DNA from 3 places in the Kineococcus deserti genome. Region 1 is predicted to be linked to each of the others. Evidence: riboswitches for the same ligand, from Rfam matches in the RefSeq annotation. Region 1 holds a riboswitch; each other region holds the start of a gene.

Region 1 (5,813 bases):
CCGGAGGTGCGTGATCATCGCGACGTGCCCCGGTGATCACGCACTCCGCTCCTCGTGGTCGTGCACAGCGCACGACCACGAGGGGTTGGGTCCAGACGTCGAGGACTGGGCGTCAGTGCGCGGGCGCGACCGCCGCGGACAGCTCTGCGCGGACGGTGCGCGCCGCCTCGACCAGGTGCCGCAACGACTCGGTGGTCTCGGCGTACCCGCGGGTCTTCAGCCCGCAGTCGGGGTTGACCCACACCTGCCGGGCCGGGACGGAGGCGACGGCCGCGCGCAGCAGGCCGACGACCTCCTCGGTCGAGGGCACCCGCGGGGAGTGGATGTCGTACACCCCCGGGCCGATGCCGCGGGCGAACCCGGCCCGGGCGATGTCGGCCAGCACCTCCATGCGCGAGCGGGCCGCCTCGATGCTCGTCACGTCGGCGTCCAGGCCGTCGATGGCGTCGATGACCTCCCCGAACTCGGAGTAGCACAGGTGGGTGTGGACCTGCGTCGCGTCGCCCGCTCCCGCGGTCGCGAGCCGGAACGAGGCGACCGACCAGTCCAGGTACGCCGGCTGGTCGGCGGTCTTGAGCGGCAGCAGTTCCCGCAACGCCGGTTCGTCGACCTGGACGATCCCGATGCCCGCGGCCTCCAGGTCGGCGACCTCGTCGCGCAGGGCCAGGGCGACCTGGCGGGCGGTGTCCCCCAGCGGCTGGTCGTCGCGGACGAAGGACCACGCCAGGATCGTCACGGGGCCGGTCAGCATCCCCTTGACGGGTTTCACCGTCCGGGACGCGGTGTAGGAACTCCACGGCACCGTGATGGGCGCCGGGCGCGTGACGTCGCCCCACAGGATCGGCGGCCGCACGCAGCGCGAACCGTACGACTGGACCCAGCCGTGCGCGGTGACGGCGAAACCGTCGAGCTGCTCGGCGAAGTACTGGACCATGTCGTTGCGCTCGGGTTCACCGTGCACGACGACGTCCAGGCCGAGTTCCTCCTGCAGCCGCACGACGCGCTCGATCTCGGCGCGCAGGAACTCCTCGTACGCGGCCTGCGCCAGGTCACCGCGGGTCCAGGCGGCCCGCGCACCGCGGATCTCGGTGGTCTGCGGGAAGGAACCGATGGTCGTCGTGGGCAGCTCCGGCAACCCCAGCGCCTCCTCCTGCGCCAGCCGGCGGACGGCGTAGTCGCTGCGGTCGTAGGCGTCCGGGGTCAGGGCGGCGAGCCGGTCGCGGACCTCCGGGCGCACCACTCCGGGGGCGGTGATCCGGTCGGCGCGGGCCGTGGCCGAGGCCGCGAGTTCGGCCTGCACGCTGTCCGCGTCCACCAGGGCCCTGCCCAGCAGGACGACCTCGGCGACCTTCTGGTCGGCGAACGCGAGCCAGCCGCGCAGCCGCTCGCCCAGCCGGCTCTCGCGGGAGACGTCGTGCGGGACGTGCAGCAGGGACGTGGAGGTTCCGGCGACGACGCGGCCGGCGACGCCCTCGAACTCCCGCAGCCGGGCCAGGGCCGCGACGAGGTCGGCGCGCCAGACGTTGTGCCCGTCCACGACGCCGCCGACGACGGTCTTGCCGGCGAGCACGCCGGTGTCGGCCGGGACCGGTCCCCGGACCAGGTCCAGGGCGACCCCCTCGACCGCCCCGAGGGAACCCAGGAACTCGCCCGGGTCGCCGTACGGGGTCGCGACCAGCAGCCGCGGCCGGCCCGCGAGGGCGGTCAGCCGCCCGTACGCGGCCTCGACGAGCCCCGCCAGCCCGGCGACCCCCGCCGTGGCCGAATCGCTCACCAGTGCCGGTTCGTCGAGCTGGACCCAGTCCGCACCCGCTGCCGCGTAGGCGCTCAGGAGCTCGGAGTAGGCGCCGAGCAGGTCGTCGAGCCGGGAGATCGGCGCGAAACCCGCGGGACTGCCGTCGGCGGCCTTGGCCAGCAGCAGGAACGTCACCGGGCCGACGACGACGGGCCGGGTCAGGAAACCGTCGGCGAGGGCCTCGGAGAACTCCCGGACCCCGCGGTCGTCGGCGAACCGGAACGTGGTGTCCGGCCCGATCTCCGGAACGAGGTAGTGGTAGTTCGTGTCGAACCACTTCGTCATCTCCAGCGGCGCGTCGGCACCCCGGCCGCGGGCGATCGTGGAGTACCCGACGAGGTCGACGCGGCCGTCGGCGCCGACGACGTCGGCGAACCGGGCCGGGACCGCACCGACGGCCACGGCCGCGTCGAGCACCTGGTCGTAGGCGGAGAAGTCCGACGGGATCGAGGCGTCGTGCGCGGGCAGACCCAGCGCGTTCAGCCGGCGCACCGTCGCGGCGCGCACCCCGGCGAGCGCGGCCTCCGTGGCGGCCAGGTCGGCGCGTCCGGCCCAGAGCGCCTCGAGGGCCCTCTTGGCCTCGCGGTCGGCGCCGATGCGGGGGTAACCCAGGACGGTCGCGGTCCAGGCGGGGTTCTCGGTCATCGAAGGCCTCCTACCGCGGCGTCGCGGTGCTGGTCGTGGGCGGGAGTTCGGGGCAGTGCGAGGTGGTCGAGCAGGTCCAGCGCGGGGGTGGCCGCGTTGAAGGTGTAGAGGTGCAGCCCGGGGGCGCCGGCGTCCAGCAGTCCCGCCGCCAGACCCGAGGAGAACGCGCCCGCGGCGCGCCGCCGGGTGGCGGCGTCGTCGGTGTCCAGGGCGGCCAGCAGGGGTTCGGGTGCCCGCACCCCGGTGAGTTCACCGATGCGGTTCAGCCGGTGCGGGTCGTCGGTCACCGCGATGCCCGGCAGCAGCGGGATGGTGACGCCCGCCGCACGGGCCCGGTGGACGAAACCGGCGTACTCGTCGGCCGAGAACGTCACCTGGCAGATCGCGAAGTGCGCACCGGCGTCCTGCTTGGCGCGCAGGGCCGCCAGGTCGCCGTCGCCTCCGCGGGGGAAGGCCGCGACGGCCAGGCTCAGCGGGCCCTCGTCGACCGGCCGGGCGCCGCCGCGCAGCGCCAGCCGCCGCCGGTCGGCGACCTGCAGCAGTTGCACCAGGTCGCAGGCGCGCCCGACGCCGTCGGGGTGCGGTGCCCAGTCGCCGACCCCCGTCGGCGGATCACCCCGCAGGGCCAGGACGTCGCGGACGCCGGCGTCGTAGAACTCGCAGGCCAGGTCCACGACCTCCCGGCGGGACAGCCCGACGCAGGTGAGGTGCGCCATCGCGGGGACGGCCGTCGTGCTCAGCACGTGGGCGAGCAGTTCCCGGCTCGGCGCGCGGGTGCCGCCCGCGGCCCCGAAGGTCACCGAGACGAAGTCGGGTCGGGTCGCGACGAGTTCGGAGACCTTGTGGCACAGAAAATCCCGGCCCGCCTCGGAACGGGCCGGGAAGAGCTCGAAACTGATCGTCGGCCGTCCTGCGCCCCCGGCGAGGAGCGGGGCCAGGGTCATCGGGCCGGCGCCCGACCTGGGTGCGGGTGAGCGGGTACGGCAGGTCGTGCGGACATCACGAACTCCATCGGCCTGGCTTTAGCACCCTCGCCCGGGCTCGGGGGGTTGCTGCGGCGTCGTCGAGCCAGGACTCTCGGCCGCTCTGGATGGTGTCGAGATCGAAAGTAGTCCGAGGCCGGTCGGTCCCACAAGTGCCTCCGGGCAGTAAGCCCGGTCGGCTGTCCGCGCGTTCGAGGCCGGGAACCGACGCGCCGATCTTGCTGTCGGCGGGCGATCGTGGCAATCTCCCCGCAGGTCATGAGTGCCAGCGACAAGCCCCGGCTCGCTGGCCGGCAACCCTCCTCCGCGGTGGGGTGCCCCGGGTGACGACCTGGCCGGTTCCGAGGTGGTTCCGGCAAGCGCGGACCTCGGCGGGGTGATCCCGGTCCTCCCGGCAGGGTCCTGTCCTCTGAGGAGTCCCGTCGTGTCGCTGAGCACCCTCTCGCCCGCCGCCTGTTCCGTGGTCCAGCCCCTGCTGCCCGTCGTGGGTGCCCGCACCCGGGTGCCGCTGGCCACCGGCGGGGAGGCCGTCTACGCCAACCTGGACAACGCCGCGAGCGCCCCTGCCCTGCAGACGGTCGCCGACCGCGTGGCCCGGGTGCTGCCGCACTACGCCAGCGTCCACCGTGGCGCCGGCTACCTCTCGCGCACCACCACCGCCCTGTTCGAGCAGGCCCGCGAGCAGGTCGGGGCCTTCGTGAGGGCCCGTCCCGACGACGTCGTGGTCTTCACCCGCAGCACCACCGACGCGCTCGACCTGCTCTCCCGCGCCGTCCCGGCGGGAGCGGAGGTGCTGGTCGCCGACGTGGAGCACCACGCGAACCTGCTGCCCTGGCAGCGGTCGGCCCGCACGACGGTGGTGCGCGGCGGCACCGACGCCGAGGAGACCACCGCCCTGCTGGAGGCCGGGCTGGCCACCGGGCGGTACGCCGTGCTCGCGGTCGCGGGCGCCTCGAACGTGACCGGGGAGGTGCTGCCGCTGCGCCGGCTGGCCCGCGCCGCGCACGCCGCGGGCGCGCGGATCGCCGTCGACGGCGCCCAGCTGCTGCCGCACCGGCGGGTCGACGTCGCGGCGGACGAGATCGACTGGATCGCCCTGTCCGGGCACAAGCTCTACGCCCCCTTCGGTTCCGGCGCGCTGGTCGGCCGGCGCGACTGGCTCGACGCCGCCGAGCCGTACCTGGCCGGTGGCGGGGCGACCCTGGACGTCAGCCACGACGCCGTGCGCTGGGCGCAGGGCCCGGACCGGCACGAGGCCGGATCGCCCAACGTGGTCGGCGCCGTCGCGCTCGCGCAGGCCTGCGCGACGTTGTCCGCCCTGCCCGCAGGAGCTCTGGAGGCCCACGAGACGGCGTTGCGCGACCGCCTCGTCGCCGGGCTCACGGCACTGGACGGTGTCGCGGTCGTCCGCCCGCACCCCGGGGACGCGGTGGGGGTCGTCACCTTCACCGTGCCCGGTCAGGAGGTCTCGAAGGTCGCGGCGTACCTGTCGGCCGAGCACGGCATCGGCGTGCGCGACGGCCGGTTCTGCGCCCACCGGTTCGCGAACTCCCTCGGCCTGGTCGAGGGGGGCCTGCGGGCCTCGACGGGGGTCGGGACGGGAACCGCCGACGTGGACCGGTTGCTGGCCGCCGTCGAGCAGTTCCTCACCTCCGGTCCGGAACTCGAGTACGGGATCGTCGACGGCCACTGGGGCCCGCTGCACGACCTCCGTCCCGCCCCCGAACGTTTCCTCGACTCCACCCGGGAACCGGGCTGACCCGACCCCCGCTCACGGGGACCGGCGACAAGCCTGGCCGGTCGGTCGGCGGCCCTCTCCGGCCGCGGGAGGGCCGCGTGGCACCGGGGCCGTGGAGGTGCTCGGCACCAGGGCCGCGTACCGTGCCGCCGACCGGTCGCGCTCCGCCGACCTGCCCGCCGCGTGGCGCGGGCGTCGGGGGTCGTGCCCGTGTCAGAACCCGTTCACGCGAGCGCGTGGACCGCACCTGAGGAGTGAGATGAGCGAGACCACCCTTCCCGAGGCACCCCTCGTCGATGCCGAGACGGCCGGCCGCGCCGTCGCCGGCGGGGCGTTGTTCGTCGACGTGCGCAGCGAGGCCGGCCGCGCCTCGGCCGGGGACCTGCCGCAGGCCGTCGTCGTGGCCAAGACCGAGGTCGCGCAGAAGTTCGCCGTCGGGGAGCCGACCGCGCTGCCGCAACTGACCGGCCTGGACCAGGAGATCGTCGTGATCTGCGGCTCGCCGGCCGGGTCGGGACCCGTCACCGCCGAACTGCTGGCCGCGGGTTTCACCGACGTGGTCCAGGTCGACGGCGGGTTCCCGGCGTGGAAGGCGGCGGGCCTGGCGGTGAGTGGACCACAGGCCTGACCCCGCGGGACGACACGGTGACCG
Region 2 (7,675 bases), on a different contig from region 1:
CCCGGCCCGCATCGCGGTGGCGCCGCTGGAGGACGCCGTCGCCGACGGCCGGATCCACTACGTCGCGCTCGGCGACCGGCACTCCACGACGCAGGTCGGCCGCACCGGAGCGCTCTGGTACTCCGGCACCCAGGAGGTCACCGACCGGCTGGAGACCGACCCCGGCAACGTCCTGGTCGTCGAGGTCGGCGGCACGTGCCCGCCCAAGGTCGAACCCGTCCACGTCGGCCGCTGGGCCTTCCCCCACCTGCGCGCCGAGCTCGACTCCGCCGAGGACGTCGAGGCGCTGCGGAACCGGCTGGAGGCGCTGCCGGCCAAGGACCGCACGGTCGTCACCCTCAGCCTGACCGGCACGCTGTCGGTGCGGCAGAAGGCGGTCCTGGACGACCTGCTCGCCGTGCAGGCCGACCTGCTGGCCGGGGTGCAGCACTGGGAACGGCACTCCGACCTGGTCGTGCGCGCCGACGCCGACGAGCTCGCCGACCTCGGCATCGGCGGTTTCGCCGACGCCGCCGTCGAGGAGCTGTCGGCGCTGGCCCAGGGCGACGGGCCCGAGGCCGGCACCGCCCGCGACGCCCTGTCGTTGCTGTTCCGGCTGGCCGGCGGGGCCGCACGGTGAGGGTCCACCGGCTGCTCCTGGAGAACTTCCGCGGCGTCGAGCACCGCGAACTGTCGTTGCCGGACAACGGGATCGTCGTGCTGGAAGGCGCCAACGAGATCGGCAAGTCCTCGATGCTCGAGGCGCTGGACATGGTGCTGACCGAGAAGCACTCCTCGCGCAAGGCCGCGGTGCTCGCGGTCAAACCCGTCCACCGCGACGCCGCCAGCGTGGTCGAGGCCGAGATCAGTTCCGGTCCCTACCGGTTCACGGTGCGCAAGCAGTGGCACAGCCGGCCCGCGACGACGCTGAGCGTCTGCGCCCCGCGGGCCGAGCAGCTCACCGGCGACGAGGCGCACCAGCGGGTCCGGGACATCCTCACCGAGACCCTCGACCAGCACCTGTGGAACGCGCTGCGGATGCTGCAGAACGCCTCCCCGGACGCGACCGCCCTGGGCGGCAGCTCGGCCCTGGCCGCGGCCCTGGACGCGGCCGCCGGCTCGGCCGAACCCGACGGGGACGGAGCGCAGGACCTGTACGCGGCGGCCCGCGAACGGTCCGCGCAGTTCTGGACGGGCACCGGACGCCCGACGGGCCGGCACCGCACGTGCGCCGAGGAGCTCGCCGCGGCCCGGGAGGCGGCCGGCCAGGCCCGGCAGGCCCTCGACCTGCTCGCCGACGACACCGAGCGGCACGCCGACCTCACCCGGCAGCGCGCCGACGTCCAGTCCGCGCTGGAGGAGACGGCCGAGCGCGCGCAGGCGCTGACCGACCTCGTCGCCGACCTCCTGGCCCGCCGCGACCGCCTCGACGCGGTCCGGGAGCAGGCCGCGACGGCGGAGCAGGCGGCCGCCGACGCGCGGAGCGCGCTGGCCGCCCGCCGGCGCGAGGCCGACGACCACGCCCGCCGCACGGCCGCGCTCGAGCGGGACGTGACCCGGATCGGCGCCCTGCGCCCCGCCGTGGACGAGGCCCGGGCGCGCGCCACCGCGGCGGCCACCGGCGCCGAGGAACTCACCGCCGCCCTCGACAGCGCCCAGGAGAGCTCCGACCGGGCCCGGGAGGCGTTGCGCCGCAGCCAGGACCGCGACGCGCTCGGCAAGGTCCGGCGCCGGCTGGCGGCCGTGGCCGCGGCCGCCGAGGAGGTCCGGACGGCCGGCGCGGCCCTGGCGGGGCTCGGGGTCGACGCGACGACGGTCCGGCGCATCGAGGAGGCCGACGACACCCTGCGCCGGTTGCGGGCCCGGGCCGAGGCCGTCGCCGCCCGCGTGGTGGTGGACGCCACCGCCGTCGAGGTCGTCGTCGACGGCACGCCCGTGCCCGCCGGGACGGTCGCCGAGCACTCGGCCACCCGGCCGCTGACAGTGGGCGTCGCCGGTTTCGCCACCGTCCGGGTCCTGCCGGGCGCCGACACTGGCTCGCTGGCCGACGATCTCGACGCGGCGCAGGCCGCGCTGCACGACCTGCTGACCGGGGCCGGGGTCGAGGACGTCGCCACGGCCCGCGCCGCCCACGAGGAGCGGCGGGCCGCCCAGTCCGCGCTGGACCTGGCGCGGGGCCGGTTGACCCACCTGACCGCCGAGGCCGGCCCGGCCGAGCTGCAGGCCGAGGCCGACCGGCTGCTCGCGGACCTGCCGGGGGACGACGAGCACCCGCTGGACCTGCCCGCCGCCCGCGAGGCCGAGCAGGTGGCACGGGAGTCGTTGCAGCGCATCCGGTCGCAGGCCCGGCAGGGGCAGGCGCAGGCCAGCGCCGCCGCCCGGGAGGCCGACCGGCTGGCCGGCGAGCTGGCCGCGCTCGAGGCGGCCCTGCAGGTCGCCCGCACGGAGGCCGCCACCGCCGCCCGGCGCCTCACCGAGGCCCGCGCGACCCGGGACGACGCCGACCTGGAACGCACCGCGCAGGAGGCGCAGGGGGCGGCCGAGCGCACTCGCGCCGAGGTCGCCGCCCTGGAGGCCGACCTCGCCGCGCGCGACGCCGACACCGTGCTCGTGCGCGCGCGCGACGTGCAGGCCGAGCTGACGAGGCTCACCGACCGCCGCGACGCGCTCGACGCCGAGCTGGTGCGCCTGGAGGCGCGGTTGTCCGTCATGGAGGGCGAGGCGCGGCAGGAGGTGTGGGACGAGGCCGAGTCCCGCGTGCAGCGCCTGGCGCAGGAGTTCGAGTCCCTGGCCCGCCGCGCGGCCGCGGCCCGCCTGCTGCACCAGACCCTCGAGAAGCACCGGGACACCCAGCGCCGCCGGTACGTCTCCCCCTTCACCGACCGGCTGGAGGAACTGGGCCGCGCGGTCTACGGCGACACCTTCCGCATCACCCTGGACGACGACCTGCGCATCACCGCCCGCACCCTGCAGGGCCGCACCGTCGCCTACGAGCAGCTCTCGACCGGGGCGCGTGAACAGCTGGCGGTGCTGCTGCGGCTGGCGTGCGCCACGCTCGTCGATCCCGCCGACGGGGTTCCCGTCGTCCTCGACGACGCCCTGGGGCACTCCGATCCCGCACGGCTGCAACGGCTCGCGGCGGTGTTCGAGCACGTCGCCCCCACCAGCCAGGTGCTGCTGCTCGCGCCCGGCCCGGGTGTGCACGGCGCGATCCGGGGCGCCACCGTGGTCCGGCTGGACGAGGCCGTCAGCTCTGCAGCTGCTCCAGCTGCCAGCGCATCCACGGGCTGAACGGCTGCGGGTCGGCGGCGACGAGCGCGCGCAGCCCGGCCAGGTCCACCCACCGGGAGTCGTCGACCTCGTCGGGGTCGAGGTGGAGTTCGCCGGCCAGCCGGGCGCTGAACACCGGGCAGACCTCGTTCTCGACCGTCCCGTCGTCCATCACCGCGCGGTAGCGGAAGTTCGGCAGCAGCGGCTCCACCCCCTCGACGGGGGCGCCGAGTTCCTGCACGGCCCGCCGCACCACGGCGTCGGCGGGTTCCTCCCCCGGCCCCGGGTGACCGCAGAACGAGTTCGTCCACACCCCCGGCCAGGTGCGCTTGACGGCCGCCCGCCGGGTCAGCAGCGTGCGACCGGCGTCGTCCAGGATCCAGCAGGAGAACGCCAGGTGCAGCGGGGTGCTGGTGTGGTGCACGTCGGCCTTGCGCGCCGTTCCGCACGGGGTGCCGTCCTCGGTCAGCAGGACGACCAGCTCGGTGGTCGGGTCGGCAGTGGGCGCGAGAGTCACCTGCGCACCGTAAGCGGTCCCGGGCCTCCCGCGCGCGAGGAACGCCGCGACACCGTCGGCGGTCCCCGGGCGCGGTCGTCGCCGGGCCGGTCCGGGGGCTCCGCCGGCCCACGGGTGAGCTCAGGCGGGGACCTTGAGGGTGGCCGCGGCCACCGCCTCGTCCAGTTCGGCGCCGAGCTGCAGGTCCTCCCCCGCGGCCAGCCGCGCCTCGAGCTCCCGCACGCGCGGGATGACGAGTTCGCCGAACGCCTCGACCTCCTCCTTGACGTGCAGGAAGCCCAGCAGCAGCAGGTCGACGCCGACGAGTTCGTAGGCCAGCACGCGCCGGGCGACCTCGTCGGGGGTTCCGACGAGCCCGGTGCGGAAACCGTCGTTGTACTGCACCAGATCACGGAACTCGCTGTCGGCCCACATGCCCTTGCGGTCGCTCGTGGAGTTCCCGGCCTCCTGGACCGCGGCCCCGAACCCCTCGACCTTGGCGACGTCGGCCTTGGCGATGATCTCCTCCAGCACGGCCTCGGCCTCGGCGCGGGTGTCGCGCACCAGCGCGAACCCGTTGAGCCCGAACCGCACCGACCGGCCGTTGGCGGCGGCCAGCGCGCTGACCTCCCTGACCCCGGTGGCGGCGTCGGCGATCGACTTGCCGTTCATGAAGTACCAGTCGCTGACCCGGCCCGCCATCGCCTGCGCCGCAGTCGAGTTGCCGCCCTGGAACACCTCGGGCGGCGCCGTCGGCTGCGGTCGGAAGGTGATGTCGGTGGCGTTGAAGAAGTCGCCCTGCTGGCTGTACCCGTCCTGGCCCCAGACCCCGCGCAGCAGCCGGATGAACTCCTCGGACTGCTTGTACCGGTCGTCGTGCTCGTGCCAGGTGACGCCCAGCTGCGTCGCCTCGTCCTTGAACCAGCCGGAGACGACGTTGAGCGCGAGCCGGTTCTGCGTCAGCTCCTGGGTGGTCGCGGCGAACTTGGCCAGCACGCCCGGGTGCCAGAAGAAGGGGTGGACGGCGGCGATGACCTTGAGCCGCTCGGTGGCCAGCAGCAGCGCCAGCGAGAACGACGTCGACTCGTGCTGCGCGTCGGCACCGTAGGAGGCGAGGTAGCGGACCTGGGTCAGGGCGTACTCGAAGCCGACGCGCTCGGCGGCCCGCGCGACCTCGACGTTGTAGGCCGGGTCGTGGCTGGTGCGTTGCTCGATCGTCGAGACCACCAGGCCCCCGGAGACGTTCGGGACCCAGTAGGCGAACTTCAGCGGCATGCGCGTGCTCCTCCATCGGTCCTGGCGTTAGCACCCCCGAGAGGTTGCTGCGGCGTCGCGGAGCCAGGTCTCTCAGCCGCTCTGGATGGTTCGTCGCAGCGTAACCCACACCCACCACGCCGCGGGGTGGGTCGGCCCGTCAGACGGGGGTGGGCACGAGGCCGGCCAGGACCAGGCAGGAGACGGCGAGCACGAGCAGGACCGCGACGTCGAGCGCGCGGGAGCGCACGGCGAGCGCCCCGGCGATGCGGACCGGCAGCACCAGCCGCAGGACGGCGGCGACCGCGAGGTCCGCGCCGAGCAGGATCCCGCCGGGCGTCGGCCCCGCGAGCAGGGTCAGCGCCAGGGCGAGCGCGATCCCGCCGACCAGGGTCAGCAGGACCGCGTTGCCCGGGGGCGGAACCCGCTCGGGGGCCGTGCTCATGGAACGAACGTACCGGTCAGTGCGCGAAGTGGCGCGCGCCGGTGAAGTACATCGTCACGCCCGCCTTCGTGGCGGCCTCGACGACCTCGGCGTCCCGGATGGAGCCGCCCGGCTGCACGATGGCCTTCACGCCGGCGTCGATGAGGATCTGCGCGCCGTCGGCGAACGGGAAGAACGCGTCGGAGGCCGCGACCGAGCCGGCGGCCCGGTCCTCGGCGCGCGAGACGGCCAGCTTGCAGGAGTCGACGCGGTTGACCTGGCCCATCCCGACCCCGACGGACGCGCCGTCGGCGGCCAGCAGGATCGCGTTGGAGCGCACCGAACGCACGGCCCGCCAGGCGAACTCGAGGTCGGCCAGGGTCTGCTCGTCGGCGGCCTCCCCGGCGGCCAGGGTCCAGTTCGCGGGTGCGTCACCGTCGGCGTCGATGGCGTCGAGGGTCTGCACGAGCACCCCGCCGGAGACGTGGCGCCACTCCTGCGGACGACGGGAGTAGCCCTCGGGCAGCTGCAGCAGCCGGACGTTCTTCTTGGCCTGCAGCACCTCCAGCGCCTCCGGCTCGAACCCGGGGGCGATGACGACCTCGGTGAACACCGGCGCGATCTGCGCGGCCATCGCCGCCGTCACGGGCCGGTTGGCGGCGATGACCCCGCCGTAGGCCGAGACCGGGTCGCAGGCGTGCGCCTTGGCGTGCGCGTCGGCGACGTCGGTGCCGGTGGCGATGCCGCAGGGGTTGGCGTGCTTGATCACCGCGACGGCCGGGCCGGTGAAGTCGTACGCGGCGCGCAGGGCGGCGTCGGCGTCGACGTAGTTGTTGTAGGACATGGCCTTGCCGTGCAGCTGGACGGCCTGCGCGATGCCGGGCTCGGACGTCGGGTCGGCGTAGACCGCCGCCTGCTGGTGCGGGTTCTCGCCGTAGCGCAGGACGGCGGTGCGCTCCAGGGCCGTGCCGGTCACGGCCGGCCAGCCCTCGTCCTCGGTGGACAGCGTCTGCTCGGCGAACCAGGACGCGACCGCGGTGTCGTAGGCCGCGGTGTGCGCGAAGGCCGCGGCGGCCAGCCGCTTGCGGTCGGTCAGGTCGAACCCGCCGTCGGCCACGGCGCTCAGCACGTCGGCGTAGCGGGCGGGGTCGACGACCACGGCGACGCTCGGGTGGTTCTTCGCGGCGGCGCGCACCATCGAGGGACCGCCGATGTCGATCTGCTCGACGACGTCGTCGTACCCGGCGCCGGAGGCCACGGTCGCCGCGAACGGGTACAGGTTCACCACGACGAGGTCGAACGGTTCGACGTCGAGCTCGGCGAGCTGGCGGACGTGGTCGGGCAGCCGGCGGTCGGCGAGGATCCCGGCGTGCACGCGCGGGTGCAGCGTCTTGACCCGGCCGTCGAGGCACTCGGGGAAGCCGGTCAGCTCCTCCACGGGGGTGACCGGGACGCCGGCGGCGGCGATGCGCGAGGCGGTGGAGCCGGTGGAGACGATGGCGACGCCCGCGGCGTGCAGGCCGTGGGCGAGCTCCTCGAGGCCGGTCTTGTCGTAGACGCTGATCAGGGCGCGCTCAACGGGGATCTTCGCAGCCTGGGGGTCGCTCAACGGGATGCCGTCCTCTCGGTGGTGTTCATCGCCCGGGCCAGCCGGCCCACGACGTCGACGAGCAGTTCGCGCTCGCGGGTCTTGATGCGTTCGTGCAGCGACGTCTCGTCGTCGTCGGGCAGCACGGGCACGGCGGCCTGGTCCAGGATCGGGCCGGTGTCGACGCCGGCGTCGACGAGGTGGACCGTGCAGCCGGTGATCTTCACGCCGTGCGCGAGGGCGTCGCGCACGCCGTGCGCGCCGGGGAAGGACGGCAGCAGGGCGGGGTGGGTGTTGACCATCCGCCCGCCGAACGCCTCGACCATCGGAGCGCCCAGGATGCGCATGAACCCCGCCAGGACGACCAGGTCGGGCTCGCGGCGGGCCACCTCGGCGGCCAGCGCGGCGTCCCAGGCGGGCCGGTCGACGTGGTCGGCGGGGGCGACGGTGAAGGTCTCGACACCCGCGGCGGCGGCGCGGTCGAGGGCCTGGACGCCCGCCTTGTCCGAGCCGACGGCGACGATCTCGAAGGCGTCGTCGGATGAGTCGAGCAGGGCCTGCAGCGTCGACCCGGATCCGGACGCGAGGACGACCACTCGTGCAGGCACGGGGCGAGACTCTAGTGCTCCGGCGGGACTTCCCCGAAACTCGGCGCATGACGATC
Region 3 (7,675 bases), on a different contig from region 1:
TGATCTCGAGCATGAGGTCGACGATGTGCTTGAACTCGATGTCCGTGGTGTGCGGGCCGTGCCAGCTGCCCCAGCACAGGTGGAACCGGATCTGCTCGGTGGGCAGGTCGCGGATCGCGTGGTTCAGCGCCTCGATGCGGATGCGGGTGAACGCGCGGTAGTCCTCCACGGAGGGTTCGGGGTTGATCTGGTCCCAGTTCTCCGCGATGGACGGGTCGTCGATCTGCACGGTGAGCCCGGCCTCGACGACGGCCTTGTACTCCTCGCGCATGACGTCGGCCCACGCCCAGATGTGCTCCTCCTCGGTGGCGTAGTGCCGGTTGGAGATGCGCGCGCCGCTGCCCGGGGACAGCGAGGTGATGAACCCCTCCTCCAGGCCCGCCGCGGCCAGGCCGGCCTTGAGGTTGGCGATGTCGGAGGCGATGGCCTCCTGGCCGACGTAGGACAGCGGACCGGTCGTCGCCGGGAACGCCGTGGCGTTCTTGCCCGTGGAGATGCCCGACGTCGGGTCCTGGTAGGCGTCCTTGAAGATCGTCCAGTCCCGGCGGTCGGGGAAACTGGTCAAGGCGACCTTGCCGGGTTCGGAGCGCACGACCGGCTGGGTGAACAGGTCCTCGCCCGTCACCTCGAGCCCCGCGACGCGCTGGAAGGAGTAGGACCACCAGGCGCCGTAGTCGACCGCGCTGGACATGGCCTTGCCGTACTCGCCGTCACCGACGATCGTCACGCCGAGCGCCTGCTGGCGTTGCACGAGGTCGACGACCGCGTCGGTGAGCAGCGCGTCGAACTCCGGCGTGCGCTCGAGGGTGAAACCGTCCTCGGCGATCCGGCGGGTCTCGTTGGCGGCGATGAGTTCGGGCGTGCGCGGCAGGCTGCCGGCGTGGGAGACGGGGATCTGCTTGGTCACGGGTGGTGCTCCGTTCAGGGGTTCGGTCGTCGGGTCAGCGCAGCGCGCGGGTGAGGTCGTCGAGCAGGTCGTCGGGATCCTCCAGCCCCACCGACAGGCGCAGCACCCCGTCGGTCAGGCCGATGGCGGCCCGGCCCTGCTCGCCGAGGCGGCGGTGCGTGGTGGTGGCGGGGTGGGTGGCCAGCGACTTGGCGTCGCCGAGGTTGTTGGAGATGTCGACGATCGTCAGGGCGTCGAGGACCTCGAAGGCCCGTTCCCTGCCGCGGCCGGCCGGGGCGTCGAGTTCGAAGGTGACGATCGTGCCGCCCAGTTCCATCTGCCGCTCGGCCAGGTCGAACTGCGGGTGGCTGGCCAGCAGCGGGTAGCGCACCCAGCGGATGCCCGCCTGCTGTTCGAGGTGCTCGGCGATGCGCAGAGCCGAGGCGGCCGAGTGCCGCACCCGCAGGCTGAGGGTTTCCAGCCCCTTGGCCAGCGTCCAGGCGTTGAACGGGCTGAGCGTCGGGCCGGTGTGCCGGGTGAGTTCGCGGAACCGGCCGTCGACGAACTCCTTCGTGCCCAGCACCGCCCCACCCATGACGCGGCCCTGGCCGTCGATGTGCTTGGTCGCCGAGTAGACGACGACGTCCGCGCCGAACGCCAGCGGCCGCTGGCCGACGGGTGAGGTGAAGGCGTTGTCCACCACGACGATCGCCCCCGCGGCGTGCGCGAGTTCGCTGACGGCGGCGATGTCCACGAGTGTCTGCATCGGGTTGGCCGGCGTCTCGAAGAACACCGCCTGCGCCGGCGTCGACAACGCCCGTTCCCACTGCGCGAGGTCCTCACCGTCGACGAACTCGGTGACGACCCCCCAACGCGGCAGGATCTCGTCGAGGACGGCGAAGCAGGACCCGAACAGGCTGCGGGCGGCGACGACCCGGTCCCCCGCGCCGAGCAGCGCGGCGAGGGCGTAGAACACCGCCGACATCCCGCTGGCCAGGCCGTAGCACGCTTCGGCGCCCTCGAGCCGGCGCAGCCGCTCGGTGAACACCGACACCGTCGGGTTGCCGTAGCGGGAGTAGACGTACCGGTCGACGTCACCGGCGAAGGCGGCCTCGGCGTCGGCCGCGGTCTCGTAGACGTAGCCGGAGGTGAGGTACAGCGCCTCGGCGGTCTCCTCGAACGGTGACCGGGTCAGGCCGGCGCGCACGGCCGTGGTGTCCGGCCGCCACCCCCGGTCCGTCACGGTGCTGGATCCGTCCGCTCCGTCGCGACGCGGAGGACGCCGCTCGTCGCTCACGACTGCCGCCAGGGCAGACCGGCCGCGCGCCAGCCGGACCCACCGCGGTGGCCGTCGGCGTCCAGCGGCCCCTCGAAACCCTCCAGGACGTTGTAGCTGGGCGTGATCCCGGCCGTCGTCGCCGCCTCGGCCGCCGCCACCGAGCGCTGCCCGGAGCGGCACAGGAAGACGACCTTGCGGTCGCTGCCCGGGGTGATCCCGGCGGTCGCCAGCTCGCCGAGGAAGCGCTCGGGGTCGACCGGCAGCCAGCTCACGAGGACGGGATCGGTCCCCAGCGCCGTCGGCGTCCCGACGAAGCGCCACTCGGCCTCCGTGCGGACGTCCACGAGGACCGCGTCGGGGTCCTCACGGACGAGGTCGAAGGCCTCACGCGGGGTGAGGTCGCCGGCGTAACCCACTGTTCCTCCCATCGGTCCTGGCATGAGCACCCTCCCGAGGGGGGTTGCTGCGGCGTCGACGAGCCAGGTCTCTCGGCCGCTCTGGATGGTCCGGTCAGCGTAGGGCATGGGCGCCCGCACCGGGTCCAGGACGGTGCGACGCGTCGCGGCTGCGGGGCCGCACCCACCGCGGTGCCGGGCGCGAGGACGCCGAGGACGCCGGGCTCCGTGCGCGGGGCCGTCGGCGCCGGGGTGGATCGGTCAGAGGAGGCGGTGCATGACGTGCAGTCCCACGTAGCCGTGCTCGGGGTGGTCGAAGGCCTGCGGAACGGTGCCGACGATGGCGAACCCGAGACCCTGCCACAGCGCCACGGCCGCGGTGTTCGTCTCGACGACGGCGTTGAACTGCATCGCCAGGAAACCCTCCTCGCGCGCCCAGGCCAGGACGTGCTCGGCCAGGGCCCGGCCCACGCCGCGACCCCGGGCGGCGGGCGAGACCATGAAACTGGCCGTCGCGACGTGCGATCCGGCGCCGGGGCGGTTCGGTCCGGACTTCGCGGTGCCCAGCACCACCCCGTCCTCCACCGCCACGAAGGTCCCCCACGGCGGGGCGTCCACCCACAACTGCCGCGCCCGTTCCGAGGTCAGTCCCTGCGGCAGCGCGTACGTCTCGCCGTCGGCGACGATCTCGTCGAAGAACGGCCAGACCTGCACCCAGTCGGCGTCGGTGAACTCGCGGATCTCCACGCCACGCACGCTACCCGGGCCGGCGTTCCGGTCACGGTGCCGGACGTCCCGGTCCGGCTCAGGCGCGCAGCAGGGCGTCGGTCAGCGCCGACCAGCTGAGCAGCGCGCACTTCACCCGCGCCGGGTACCTGGCCACCCCGGCGAAGGCGACGGCGTCGCCGAGGACCTCCTCGTCCCCGGGGTCCTCGCCGCGGCTGGTGAGCATGTGCTGCACCGCTTCGCGCAGCGGTGCGACCTGCTCGACGGACAGGCCGACGACGAGGTCGTGCAGCACCGAGGCCGAGGCCCGGCTGATGGAACACCCGACCGCGTCGTACGACACGTCACCCAGGACGTCCCCGTCGAGACGCACGCGCAGCGTGATCTCGTCGCCGCAGGTGGGGTTGACGTGGTGGGCCTCGGAGCCGAACGGTGCCCGCAGCCCTTCGCCGTGCGGGCGTTTGGAGTGCTCGATGATCAGCTGCTGGTACAGGTCCACGCCGCTCAGAATCTCACGCGAACAGGGCGCGGACGCGGTGCAGCCCGCGCAGCACGGCGTCCACGTCCGAGGGCTGGTTGTACGGCCCGAAACTCACCCGGGTCGTCGCCGCGACCCCGAACCGGCGGTGCAGCGGCCAGGCGCAGTGGTGCCCGACCCGCACCGCGACACCCTCGTCGTCGAGCAGCTGACCGACGTCGTGGGCGTGCACGTCCTCGACCACGAACGAGACGAGCCCGACGCGGTCGGCGGCGTCCAGCGGCCCCAGGACCCGTACCCACGGCAGGTCCGCGAGTTCGGCCAGCAGCCGCCGGGTGAGGTGGCGTTCGTGCGCCTCGACCCGTGCGGTCCCCGAACCGTCGGGCCCCAGACCGCGCAGGTAGTCGACGGCGGCGTGCAGGCCGACGGCCTGCGCCGTCATCGGCACCCCCGCCTCGAACTTCTGCGGCGCCGGCGCGAACGTCGAGCGTTCCATCCGCACCAGTTCGATCATCGATCCGCCGGTGAGGAACGGCGGCATCGCCTCGAGCAGGTCGGCCCGCCCCCACAGCACCCCGATGCCCGAGGGTCCCAGCATCTTGTGCCCGGAGAACGCGGCGAGGTCGACGCCGAGGGAGGGCAGGTCGACCGGCAGGTGCGGCACGGACTGGCAGGCGTCCAGCACCACGAGGGCGCCGACCCGGCGGGCCGCCTCGACGAACCGCCGCACGGGGGCGAGCCCACCCAGCACGTTGGACGCGTGCGCGAAGGCGACGACCCTGGTCCGCTCGCTGACCAGCCCGTCGAGCGCGTCGACGTCCAGGACGCCCTCGTCGGTCACCGGCACCCAGCGCAGCACCGCACCCGTGCGCGCGCACAGCTCCTGCCACGGCACGAGGTTGGCGTGGTGCTCGGCCTCGGTGACCAGGACCTCGTCGCCCTCGGCGAGCACGAACCGCGGGTCGACGACCTGCCCGGCCGGCGCCGTTCCGCGGGTGGCGTACGCGGTCGTGGTGCTGAACGCGTGCGCGACCAGGTTGAGCGACTCGGTGGCGTTCTTGGTGAACACCACCTCGGCGGCCGGGACGCCGACGAAGTCCGCGATCGCGGCGCGGGCGGCCTCGAAGTCGTCGGTGGCCTCCTCGGCGAGCTGGTGGGCACCGCGGTGCACGGCCGCGTTGCGCGTGGCGTAGAACGTCCGCTCGGCGTCGAGGACGGCGAGCGGTTTCTGCGACGTCGCCCCGGAGTCCAGGTACACCAGGGGTTTGCCGGAGCGGGTGGTCCTGCCCAGGATCGGGAAGTCGGCCCGCAGTGACGCGAGTTCTGCGTCGCTGAACGGGGCGGCCAGCAGTTCGGCGGTCATCGCGGGTCCTTCTCCCCCGCCGGGACGGCGACGGTGAGCCGGTTCTCGGCCGGCGGCAGCGGGCAGGTGGCGTGGTCGGTGAAGGCGCACGGCAGGTTCTGCGCGCGGTTGAAGTCCAGCACGACGCGGCCCCCGACGGTCGGGACGGGCACCGAACGGGTCGTGCCCGTCGTCGTCACCCCGCTCGTGGCGTCGGTGAACAACGCCGAACCGCCCCGGAACACCGTCAGCTGCTGCGGGCCGCCGAGCTCGAACCGCACGACGCCGACGGCCTGCTGGTGGTGCTGCAGGCCCTCGACGACGGCGCCCACGACGACGTCCTGGACCTGCGCGTGGGGCACGAACTCGGCGTCGAGCACGTAGCGCTCGTCGAAGTCGAACACCGGCACACCGGTGAACGCGGCCAGCGTCGGGGACTGCGGGTCGCGCACCCGTAGCGCGTGCATCCCGCTGCGCTGCATGACCTCCACCCGCCGCTCGCCGATCCCGACGAGGATTCCGGGACCACCCTCGACCGTCTGGACGCGCACCGTGCCGTCGACCACGGCCCCCTCGACCACGACCTCGTCGGCCGCGGTGGCCGTGACCGAGACGCCGCCCTCGACCGAGCCCCAGACACCGGGCAGTCCCTCCACGGCGGCGGGTCCGCCGACGAGCCAGTGCAGACCGGTCAGGCTCAGCCACCCGTGCGGCTTGCTCAGTTCAGCGGTGCGCGAGGTGCGCCACGCCTCCCAGGCGGCGCGGGCGGTGTCGATGTCGGCGGTCGTGGTCACGAGGACTCCTCAGGCGGTGGCGCGGACGGTACCGGTGGCGTGCGGGTGCTTCAGGCCCAGGTGGTCCCGCAGCGTCGTTCCGGTGTACTCGGTGCGGTAGCTGCCACGCTCCTGCAGCAGCGGGACGACCTCCTCGACGAACTCGTCGAGCCCGGTCGGGGTGAGGTGCGGCACCAGGATGAAACCGTCGCAGGCGTCGGCCTGGACGTAGGCGTCCATCTCGGCCGCGACCTGTTCGGGGGTGCCGACGAACTGCTGGCGCCCGGAGACCTCGATGACCAGTTCGCGGGCGTTCCAGCCCTTCGCGGCGGCCAGGTCGCGCCACTCGCGGGCCACCTCGACGGGGTCCCGGGGGAACCGGGTACGGCCCTGGGCGATCGTCGAGGTCGGGTCGGGGTCCTCGGCCGGCAGCGGGCCGTCGGGGTCGAACCCGGTGAGGTCGCGCCCCCAGACCTGCTCGAGGAACGCGACGGCCTGCTCCGGCCCGACCTGCTGGAACCGGATGGCGCGGGCGTTCTCGCGCGCCTCGTCCTCGGTGTCGCCGAGCACGAACGTCGCCCCGGGCAGGATCCGCAGGTCGTCGCCGGACCGTCCGTGGCGCACCGCGCGCGAGCGCATGTCGGCGGTGAACCTCCTCCCCGCCTCCAGCGTCCCGTGCATGGTGAAGATGGCGTCGGCGTAGGTGGCGCCGAACTCGCGGCCGTCGCCGGAGTCACCGGCCTGGAACAGCACCGGGTGCCCCTGCGGGCTGCGCGGCAGCAGCCCGGTGCCGCGGACGTCGAACTGCGCGCCGTGGTGCTCCACGGGCGAGATGCCGCGGGCGAACACGCCGGTCTCCGGGTCGGCCACCAGCGCGTCCTCGGCCCAGGAGTCCCAGAACTTCCGGGCCAGGTCGAGCAGTTCGCCCGCGCGCACGTACCGGTCGGCGTGGGCCAGGTAGCCGCCGCGGCGGAAGTTCTCCCCGGTGAACGCGTCGGAGCTGGTCACGACGTTCCACGCCGCGCGGCCCCCGGAGAGGTGGTCCAGGGAGGCGAACTGCCGGGCCACCTCGGCGGCCTCGTTGAAGGTCGCGTTGATCGTGCCGGCCAGGCCGAGGTGGGTCGTCACCGAGGCCAGGGAGTTCAGGACGGTCAGCGTGTCGGGGCGGCCGACGACGTCCAGGTCGTAGATCTTCCCGCGCTGCTCGCGCAGCCGCAAGCCCTCGGCGAGGAAGAAGAAGTCCATCAGCCCGCGCTCGGCGGTGCGGGCCAGGTGCTCGAAGGAGGAGAAGTCGACCTGACTGCCGGCGCGCGGGTCGCGCCAGACGGTCGTGGCGTTGACGCCGGGGAAGTGCGCCCCGAGGTGGATCTGGCGGCGGGCGGCGGGGCTCACGGCTGACCTCCGGAGACGGCGTAGCGGCTGGCGGGGCGGGGCAGGCCGAAGCGGTCCCGCAGGGTCGTCCCCGCGAACGGCGCCCGGGGCAGCCGGGGCACGACGTCGGAGACGATGAGGTCGAGCGTGGCGGGCAGGTCCAGCGGCGCCAGCACGACGCCGTCGACGCCGGCGGGCAGCGCGTGCAGCAGCTCGACCAGCGAGTCCGGGGTCCCGAGGTGACGCAGCGTGCGCGGCGCGTGGCCGGGGCTGAGCTCGTCCAGGCGGGCGGCGACCTCCAGCGCCTCGCGGGCGTCGCGGCGCAGCAGCACCTCGACGTCGAGCAGCACCGTCGCCTCCAGGCCGGCGGCCGTGGTGCCGGCGCTCGACTCCCCGGTCGCCTCCAGCCGCACGACGTCCGCGTG

The links. Region 1 has a riboswitch for S-adenosylmethionine ahead of ACRYR2_RS07700 (aminotransferase class V-fold PLP-dependent enzyme). Riboswitches for the same ligand answer to the same signal wherever they lie in the genome.
Region 2: another riboswitch for S-adenosylmethionine. It lies ahead of sfnG (dimethylsulfone monooxygenase SfnG); the one in region 1 lies ahead of ACRYR2_RS07700 (aminotransferase class V-fold PLP-dependent enzyme).
Region 3: another riboswitch for S-adenosylmethionine. It lies ahead of ACRYR2_RS10015 (rhodanese-like domain-containing protein); the one in region 1 lies ahead of ACRYR2_RS07700 (aminotransferase class V-fold PLP-dependent enzyme).

Annotation. Positions count from the first base shown of each region.
Region 1 covers NZ_JBJLSI010000007.1:55,469-61,281, forward strand. The annotation lists gene metE (5-methyltetrahydropteroyltriglutamate--homocysteine S-methyltransferase) at 113-2,440, opposite strand; gene ACRYR2_RS07695 (methylenetetrahydrofolate reductase) at 2,437-3,384, opposite strand; SAM riboswitch class I at 3,446-3,537, opposite strand; SAM riboswitch class IV at 3,678-3,791, shown strand; gene ACRYR2_RS07700 (aminotransferase class V-fold PLP-dependent enzyme) at 3,848-5,182, shown strand; gene ACRYR2_RS07705 (rhodanese-like domain-containing protein) at 5,421-5,789, shown strand.
Region 2 covers NZ_JBJLSI010000005.1:104,883-112,557, forward strand. The annotation lists gene ACRYR2_RS05985 (metallophosphoesterase family protein) at 1-619, shown strand, start outside; gene ACRYR2_RS05990 (AAA family ATPase) at 616-3,270, shown strand; gene idi (isopentenyl-diphosphate Delta-isomerase) at 3,227-3,766, opposite strand; gene sfnG (dimethylsulfone monooxygenase SfnG) at 3,887-5,020, opposite strand; SAM riboswitch class I at 5,030-5,112, opposite strand; gene ACRYR2_RS06005 (DUF3017 domain-containing protein) at 5,160-5,444, opposite strand; gene purH (bifunctional phosphoribosylaminoimidazolecarboxamide formyltransferase/IMP cyclohydrolase) at 5,461-7,032, opposite strand; gene purN (phosphoribosylglycinamide formyltransferase) at 7,029-7,619, opposite strand; gene ACRYR2_RS06020 (VOC family protein) at 7,667-7,675, shown strand, end outside.
Region 3 covers NZ_JBJLSI010000009.1:141,538-149,212, forward strand. The annotation lists gene ACRYR2_RS10005 (cobalamin-independent methionine synthase II family protein) at 1-907, opposite strand, end outside; gene ACRYR2_RS10010 (O-succinylhomoserine sulfhydrylase) at 942-2,129, opposite strand; gene ACRYR2_RS10015 (rhodanese-like domain-containing protein) at 2,180-2,581, opposite strand; SAM riboswitch class I at 2,587-2,673, opposite strand; gene ACRYR2_RS10020 (GNAT family N-acetyltransferase) at 2,822-3,307, opposite strand; gene sufU (Fe-S cluster assembly sulfur transfer protein SufU) at 3,366-3,785, opposite strand; gene ACRYR2_RS10030 (SufS family cysteine desulfurase) at 3,799-5,127, opposite strand; gene ACRYR2_RS10035 (DUF1684 domain-containing protein) at 5,124-5,900, opposite strand; gene ACRYR2_RS10040 (NtaA/DmoA family FMN-dependent monooxygenase) at 5,910-7,271, opposite strand; gene ACRYR2_RS10045 (LLM class flavin-dependent oxidoreductase) at 7,268-7,675, opposite strand, start outside.